2 regions of the Cohaesibacter intestini genome follow, and region 2 is predicted to be linked to the other one. Evidence: riboswitches for the same ligand, from Rfam matches in the RefSeq annotation. Region 2 holds a riboswitch; the other holds the start of a gene.
The links. A riboswitch is a leader RNA that binds a small molecule or an ion and turns the genes downstream of it on or off. The one in region 2 is predicted to bind cobalamin.
Positions count from the first base shown of each region.

Region 1: it holds a riboswitch for cobalamin, as region 2 does, so the genes downstream of both, DSD30_RS20230 (ABC transporter substrate-binding protein) here and DSD30_RS18520 (DUF1636 family protein) in region 2, are expected to answer to the same signal.

Region 1 covers NZ_QODK01000008.1:114,683-119,102, reverse strand. The annotation lists gene DSD30_RS20245 (alpha/beta fold hydrolase) at 70-918, opposite strand; gene DSD30_RS20240 (hypothetical protein) at 980-1,369, opposite strand; gene DSD30_RS20235 (IclR family transcriptional regulator) at 1,554-2,330, shown strand; cobalamin riboswitch at 2,401-2,609, shown strand; gene DSD30_RS20230 (ABC transporter substrate-binding protein) at 2,738-3,823, shown strand; gene DSD30_RS20225 (FecCD family ABC transporter permease) at 3,823-4,420, shown strand, end outside.
Region 2 covers NZ_QODK01000006.1:110,353-114,772, forward strand. The annotation lists gene DSD30_RS18505 (formate--tetrahydrofolate ligase) at 1-1, shown strand, start outside; gene folD (bifunctional methylenetetrahydrofolate dehydrogenase/methenyltetrahydrofolate cyclohydrolase FolD) at 75-989, shown strand; gene DSD30_RS18515 (DnaJ family domain-containing protein) at 1,116-1,436, shown strand; cobalamin riboswitch at 1,616-1,828, shown strand; gene DSD30_RS18520 (DUF1636 family protein) at 1,936-2,349, shown strand; gene cobW (cobalamin biosynthesis protein CobW) at 2,359-3,444, shown strand; gene cobN (cobaltochelatase subunit CobN) at 3,469-4,420, shown strand, end outside.

The DNA of each region.
Region 1 (4,420 bases), on a different contig from region 2:
ATCAAATTCAATGATCTTCATATGCCTGTTCCCGAATAAATTTGTTGCATTCCATTCCCGACCCTTGCGTCAGGTTCGGTTCTCGATCACGCGCAGCGCTTCTTTGAGATAAACCGCAAAGAGCGGATAATTTTCCGACATCGGGAAATGCCCGATATCCTCCATTTCGATATAGATGCCCCCCGGAATCTGACGTGCCGTATTCTCGGTTGCTTCCGGTGGGGTGAGATAATCGTAGGTGCCGGTCATCATCACGACCGGGCAGCGGGCCGTATCGATCTCGGCAAGGCGGCCTCGCAAATCGTGGTCTATCGAATAGAAATAGAGGTCGCCCTGAAACACTTCCGAGCCTTGGGTATAGTAATGCCATGTTGCCCAGCGATCCTGCTCGGGGCTTTGCGGGGCCATCAGATCCCACACACCAGAGGCGCAGACCTGAGCGGCATTGACATGGGGGTGACGCCACCATTCCAGAAAGAAGCCCGGCGCATGTTCGGCGGCCTCAACCGGGATGACGGCGCGAAAGCGGTCGGGGTGATGAAGGGCCAGCTGCAGCGCAACATTGCCACCGAAAGACGACCCCATAAAGATCGGATCTTCGAGCTCCAGCGCATCGCAAAAGGCGAGGATGAACTTCATAAAGTGGTCGGCCGTGAGCTTGTATTCCTCTTTCCACCATTCCTTATTTGTCGGCGGATCCGATTTGCCATGTCGGGCCAGATCATAGGCGATGACGTCATACCGGGCTGTGATGTCCGGATCTTCGAGCAGATCGCGCCATTGATGATTGTGACAACCAGCCGTGTGCTGACAGACAAGAGGCTGCCCCTGTCCGTTGCGGAGATAGAAGACCTTATATTCGCAGCCATCCACATCGATGGTTACATACCGACCCACAACCGGAGAGTGCTTGACCATCAGGTTCCCCCTAAAGAATTTGTATCGTGACCGTGTGCTGTGGCGCCGCAAGCGGTTTGGCTCAGACAGGCACGCCCACTTTGCGCAACAGCTCAAATTGAATGGTGAAATTGCGAAGATTTTGCATTAGGACAAGCAAGTTGCCTTCCAGCTTGAGATCGCGCCGGAAGCTCGCAGACCAAATGCCGTGATACATCGGGTTGGGAATAGGCTGCGCAAATTCCCGCCAGGTATCTGGGCTGGCACGCAAGGCAAAATCGTAGGAATCAAGAGGGCCGGGATTGATATTGATTTCATGCACCTTGCCATCCAACATACGAACGATCGCCTTGGCGAGGCCCATATCCAGCAGGTAGGTGCAGGTAAAGTGACGAGCCATTGCGCCAATGGCGGCATCATTGTCCGAGGCTTGACTGAATCTGGTCGCCCAGTCTCTAACACTCAAGGCCATGCGCTCCTCCCCAACCACACGGTGAATATGTGACAAAATGTCAAATACTTTTGCCTTGAAAGATGTTCTGATATATGTTTATTGTTCAGTATATGGAACGTCTTTCTATGTACAAAACCATATCCGGGTGTATGGAAGATTGTCAAGATAGAAAAGAAACTTCAAAAAAAGACGACGAGGAATTATGGACAATCCAACACCAAAACTAGTGCCTGCGGTTGAAAGAGCGTCGCGCATTCTGGATTTTGTTGCTCGCAGTCGGACACACCCGACCGTGTCGAAACTGGCGCAGGAATTGAATCTTGCGAAAAGCTCGGTTCATACGCTTTGTCAAACGCTTGTGGAGCTAAATCTGCTGATCAAGCGGTCCGATCAAGCCTACCAGTTGGGCCCCCATGTCATGCGCTGGTCCAATGCCTTCAATCGACAATCTGACGTTGCAACAGAGTTTGCGTCCATTTGGGACACCGAGACCGAAATGCCTGGAGCGACCATCACATTGACGGTCAGAGACGGAGCAGAAGTTGTATATATAGCCGCGCGCAATTCCGAATTTAGTCACTCTTTGATAGAATTTCGTGCCGGAATGCGGCTTCCCGCAGCCTTCACGGCAACGGGAAAGGCCTTCCTCAGCTCGATGAGTGATTTCGAAGTCAAGCGCCTTTATGCAGACGGGTTGCCAGAACCGCGCACACCTTTCAGCGAACAGTCGATTGATGGGCTGCTGGAGGATTTGGCGGCCATCCGCAAGCGTGGATACTCCATCGACAATCAGGAAGTGGCAGAAGGCATCATTTGCTTCGGTGCCCCGGTTCTGGACTCTCAGAACACGCCGATTGCCGGCATCGCCGTCAGTCTGCTGATTGAAGATGCCGACGAGACGGACCGTGAAAATCTGATTACCAATGTCAAACGAATCGCGAAACGCTTGTCTGTTCGCATGGGCGCCGATCTCGAATAGCGGTTTCCGGGATCGCTGGCTGATTTCAGACAAAGCGATAGATCCCCGATTGACAGCTGCTGCCGCATAGTGGATATATCTGTTCGTCGGTTTCCTTAACGGAATAAAAAGGGAATTCGGTGCGTGGCAGATGCATGAGCCTGTCACAAATCCGGAGCTGTCCCCGCAACTGTAAACAGAGAGCGCCCTCAAGCTGGCCACTGGATTGTACCAATCTGGGAAGGCCGGGGAGCGCAATGACCTGTAAGCCAGGAGACCTGCCGACATTCAATCATTCAACCCGGGCGGGGTGTCCTGGAGGAGGGTCTCATGACAATGCGCATGTCTCTGCGTCTTCGCCATATTGAATCTGATTGCATCAGACTTGCCCGACTTCGGTTGCCTTGCCGCATCTGGAGTACGGGACATTGCTTTCCAATATCTGGCTATCCGGCCTATCGCGTCTGGCGCGCGCGATCGCCTTCTTTGTGGCATTTGCCGCGACTTATTCTGTTGCAACTGCAGCCCCTATCAACATCACCGATGACAGCGGTCGCACGCTGACCTTTGACAAACCATTGAAGCGCGCAGTCGTCTTCAACCGCTACAATGCTGAGTTCATTCGTGCGGTGGCTGACATGGACGTGATCGTCGGTGTCGACAGTTGGGTGACGCGCGATCCCACCTACTGGCCGGACCTCAAGGAGGGTATGCTTGTCGGGAAAGGGCAGCGAGAGCCAAATTACGAGGCGATCATTGCACAAGACCCCGATGTTGTGATCTTCCCCCGCAACGGCAGTTGGCAGGAGGCCATCAAGACGCTCGAGCCTTTCGACATTCCTGTTGTGGTACTGACCGGCTGGGATGTCCTCAAGCATGTCTCCAACATTACCGCCTTTGGCAAGATGTTCGACGCCGAGGAAAAGGCCGCCAAGCTCAACGCCTTCTATACCGGCAACATGGCGCTGTTGAAAGAGCGGCTTGAAGGCGCAGAGCGCAAGACGGTCTATCTCGAGGAGAAAACGCCCTATCGTTCCGTGCTGCGTGGCTCCGGCTGGCATGACATGATCGAAGCGGCTGGCGGACGCAATATCTTTGAACATGTCGATATTGAAACCCAGCCCAAAGAGCGCGGAAGTGTCCACAATCATGAAGTGGACCCCGAAGCAATCCTCAAGGCACAACCAGACATGATCATCAAGCTTCAGCCCGGCTCCTATCCGCTTCACCCGGCAAGCTTCTCACAGGCCTTCTTTGAAGCGCTAAAGGAACGTCCTGGTTTTGACGCACTGCCGGCGATCAAGAATGGTGATGCCTACCACATGAACTACTATCTGGCTGGGGGTTGTTCCAAGATGATCGGCGCGCTGTCGATTGCCAAATGGCTCTATCCAGACCGCTTCGAAGATGTTGATCCAGATGCGGTGATGAAAACATGGCTGGAGGATTTTCAGGGTGTCGCCTATCCGGGACGCTACTGGGCCAAGGCCACCGAATGGGAAGCAGGTCAGTGATGAACAGGGCCTTCTCTCCATCGGAGGTCATCCCATCTGGGTCATCCGTTCAGGATCCATCGGGGGATATCCGGCGAGCCTATGCTCGCCGGACCATCCGTGCCTCCCTGATTTGCCTATCGGGCGTGCTGCTGCTGGCTCTGCTGTCGGTCTTTGCGGTTTCCCTTGGCGCCAATGACATTTCACTGCTTCAGGCCATTCAAATACTTCTTGGTCCCGTCCTGCCCGCCAATCTGTTTGCCGAAGTGTCCGTTCTGCAGGAGAAGGTCGTGATGCAACTGCGCCTGCCGCGCATCACCATGGCCCTCGTTGGCGGTGCCGGGCTGTCGATCGCGGGCGTCATGATGCAGGGGATCACGCGCAATCCGCTGGTCAGTCCCTTCACCGTGGGCCTTTCCCCCGCTGCGGCCTTTGGGGCGGCGCTGGCCATCCTGTTGGGAGCTTTGCAAATGCCCGAACTGGGCACCTACATGATGGTTGGCGGCGCATTTGCCTCATCCATGCTGTGTGCCGGGATTGTTCTGGGGATTGCCGGTTTGAGTGGCATCTCAGCAACGACGATCATTCTGGCAGGTATCGGGTTGACCTATCTGTTCA
Region 2 (4,420 bases):
ACGGGGCTATAGGTAGGCGGGAATTGAGAGCATAGCGGCATCATTTTGTCGCCAATGGGTTTGAGGGAAACAGCATGACCGCCACCCGAATTGATGGCAAAGCCATCGCCACTGATTTGCGCGCGACAATCGCGATCGAAGCCGAGAAACTGATCAAGGAAACCAACGTGGTGCCCGGCATTGCTGTGGTGATTGTCGGCGAAGACCCCGCCAGCAAGGTCTATGTCGCCTCCAAGGGCAAAGCCGCCAAGGAATGCAACTTCCATTCTGTGCAACATACTTTGGCGGACGATGTCACGGAAGAAACCTTGTTGTCTCTAATTGGCGATTTGAATGACGATCCGGCCATTCACGGCATACTGGTGCAGTTGCCGCTGCCCGATCATATCAACGAGTCCAAGGTGCTCAATCTGATACGCCCAGACAAAGATGTCGATGGTTTCCATCCGATCAATGTCGGCTTGTTGACCGCAGGCGAGCGCGACAAGGCGATGGTGCCTTGCACCCCTGCCGGCTCGCTCATTCTGGCCAAGCGGGTTTTGGGCAACCTGTCGGGCAAGAATGCGGTTGTCATTGGCCGCTCGAACATTGTTGGCAAACCGATGGCGGCTTTGCTGCTGGCGGAAAGCTGCACCGTCACGATTGCCCATAGCCGGACCAAAGACCTGCCGGATGTCGTGCGTGGCGCTGACATTGTCGTTGCTGCGGTTGGGCGGCCTCAAATGGTCAAGGGCGACTGGATCAAGGACGGTGCCTGTGTCATCGACGTGGGGATCAACCGGATTGATGCGCCAGAGCGCGGCGAAGGCAAGACCCGTCTTGTCGGGGACGTAGACTATGACAGTGCTGCTGAGCGGGCCGGATCCATCACACCGGTGCCGGGTGGCGTCGGCCCGATGACGATTGCTTTGTTAATGGCCAACACCCTGACAGCGGCGCGTCGCTCGGCCGGGCTTGATGATCTGGATTACGCATCCATGCTATCGTGATCTTTGCATTCTTACGGCGCGCTTTATGGGTCCTATTTTAGTACCCAACGCGCTGAAATGATTGTAAAAGCGTCACCTGAGGCTTATATTATAAGAGTAAGATCCAGCGTTCTGAGGGAGTGAACCATGCCGAACAAGGACGTCGCAGAATATCTCATCGCCAAGATCAAGGCGGATGGTCTGCTTGATGAATACAAGCGGGCACGCAAGCCCAAACCTCCCAAGCAAAGCGACGACACCTTTTTGAAGGCGGGTTATCGCATTCTGGAGGAAACCGGCGCGTTACCCAAAGAAATCGAACTAAAGAAGGCAATCGCCGATCAATATGAACGCCTCAATGCAGCAACCAGTCAGGAAGAGCGCGAAGCAGAGTTTCGCAAACTTGCCGAGTTGCAGATGGTGCTCGGCGTAGAACAGGATGCGCGGCGCAAATTCTACACAGAATAATTGCACGGCTCTGCGCTTCTATTATACCCCGCCTGTCCTGACGGATTGGCGGGGTTTCTTTTTTGCTGGCATGTTGGTTCGATGTCATCCCTCGCATTTTTCCTGTCGAATGCTCGACCTTTGACAGACTTCTCCTTTCGATCTGTCCGTTGTGATTGACAATCCTAGGGTTATCCCGCACAAGGGGAGTTACGGAAGGTTCTGCTTTGCAAGAAGGCAAGGCGGATGAAAAGGGAACACGGTGCGGATGACCCAACTCGGGGCCTAAACCGTGGCTGCCCCCGCAACTGTAAGCGGATTGCCATTTCAAAGGACCACTGGATTTTTAATCCGGGAAGGCGAAATGGCGTAAAACCGCGAGCCAGGAGACCTGCCTGCCGCAGCAATTCACGACCGGTCGGGGAGGATCGGAGCCGTGGAACCTTTTCCGCATGCTCCACTTTACCCGGTCTATCTCGATTCAAGTCGGCCTTGTCCAACAGGCCTATCAGGAGGCGAAATGGCGAAGAAGTCTGGGCTTATGCAGGTCTGTGTGACCTGTCGGCGCATTGATCCTACGGACACCGCAGCGGATGCCCGGCCCATCGAAGGCCAGTTGCTACACGACCGGTTGGTCGAAGCGGTTAGCAAGGACGATGTGTTGCGCGATACGCTAGCCGTTGAACCTGTGCAATGCATGAATAGTTGCCAGCAAGCCTGCACGGTCAGCCTGCGCAGCGCTGGCAAATATGGCTATGTGATTGCTGAGCTGGATAAGTCTGATGAACGCGTCGACGATCTGCTTTCCTTCTCCCGGCTTTATGTTGCGTCTGATACCGGCGCACCAGTTTGGCGAGAGCGCCCAGAGCATGTTCGCAAGAACACCCTCGTCCGCCTGCACCCGTCTCCCGAATTTCCCGATATGAAAGATTAGAGGTCCATCATGTCCTTTGCCTCCTCCAACAAAAAGATTCCTGCAACTGTCGTGACCGGCTTTCTTGGTGCTGGCAAGACAACCCTGATCCGCAAACTGATCGAACAGGCAGGCGACAAGAAAATCGCGCTGATCGTCAATGAATTCGGGGACATGGGCTTTGACGGCGAATTGCTCAGCGACTGCGGTAACCCGAACTGCACTGCCGACGATGTGGTCGAACTGAAAAATGGCTGCATCTGTTGCACGGTGGCTGATGATTTCCTGCCAACCATCGAAATGCTTCTGAAGCGCGATCCGAAGCCGGATCATATCGTCATTGAAACCTCTGGCCTTGCCCTGCCTCAGCCGTTGGTTAAGGCCTTCCAGTGGCCGAGCGTGCGGGCCTCTGTCACGGTGGACGGAGTTGTGACCATTGCCGATGCATCTGCGCTCAGCGATGGGCATTATAGCCAGAATGAAGACGCCATTGCCAAGCAGCGCGCGCAGGATGACAGCCTTGATCATGAAAGCCCGATTGAGGAATTGTTTGCCGATCAGCTGAAATGCGCTGACATGATTGTCATTTCCAAAGCCGATCTGGTGGACGAGGAAGGTATGGCGCGGGTTGAAGCGATCATCGGCGAACATGCCCGCGAAGGCGTGAAGAATATTCACTCGCGCAATGGCGATGTCTCAGCCGCCATTTTGCTGGGGCTTGATTCCGTGGCTGAGGATGATCTGGATAGCCGCAAGGCCGCCCACGATCACCATCATGATCATGACCATGACGACCATGATGACCATGACGATCATGACCACGACCACCATCATTATCATCATCATGACGAGTTCCACTCCATTGTCGTGCCGCCGCGCGTCTTTGCCTCGATGGAAGATGTGAAGGTGAGTGTTGAGAAGGCGTTGGCGCAGCCGGGTATTTTGCGGGTCAAGGGTTATGCGGCGCTTGAGGGCAAGAAAGCCCGCGTTGTCGTTCAGGCAGTTGGTCGTCGGGTTGACAGCTGGTTCGATACATCAGGCGAAGCCAAGACCGGTCTGGTGGTGATCGGCCTTAAAGATTTTGATCAGGCAGCGGCGGAAGCCACGCTCTCCTGATTTTGAAAGGTCATAGCAAGTCCCATGCATATTCTCGCACCACAAGCCGGCCGCATTGATGATCAGGATGAAGCAATCGATCTGGGGCAAAGCCCCGGCGATATTCTCATTCTGTCAGCGGCCGACAGTGAGCTTTCCGCCTTTGTTGAATCCTCCCGTTATCGGCGGTCGCAAGACCATCGGGTGCGCCTTGCCAGTCTGATGGCGCTGGGGCATCCCTACTCGGTCGACATGTATGTGGAACAGACGGCGCAACATGCAAAGCTGATCGTATTAAGGCTGTTGGGCGGGGCGGAATATTGGCGCTATGGCCTGGAACAATTGCAAAAACTGTCTCGCGGCACTGGCATGCATTTGCTTGTCATGCCGGGGGACAATAAATGGGATGAAGATCTTGCGTCCTGGTCAAGTGTTGACCCTGCGGTTGTCCGTCGGTTCTGGCGCTATTGTGTTGAGGGCGGACAGGACAACATGATCCATGCGCTCGATTATGCGAGCCATTTGATCGACTCGAACCGCGCGGATGCCCCTCAGCCTCTCGCCCTGCCCCGTGTCGGCATTTTGCATGAAGGTCGTAGCTTTAGCGGCGATGATGGGCTTGAGGCTTATATCAGTTTGTTTGAAGGCAAAGAGGCGCGGCCAGTGGTGCCGATCTTCGTTTACCGGTCCTATATTCAAAGTGCCCTCACCGCGCCGATTGATGCCTTGTGCAAGGCGTTGGAAGCCAATGGACACCATGCCATTGCCTTCTTCGTGCCGAGCCTCAAGGACGCTGAGGCACAGGAATTTCTCAACAAGACGTTTGAAACGTTTCGCCCTGCGGTGTTCCTCAATACATCGGCCTTCGCCTTGTCCAAGGCCGGGCAGCGTTATGAGCCGACTTTCCTTGATGTCTATGAATGCCCGATCCTACAGGTGATCCTGTCAGGTTCCAGCGAGGAAGCGTGGGCGGAGAGCCCGCGTGGTCTGTCGGCCC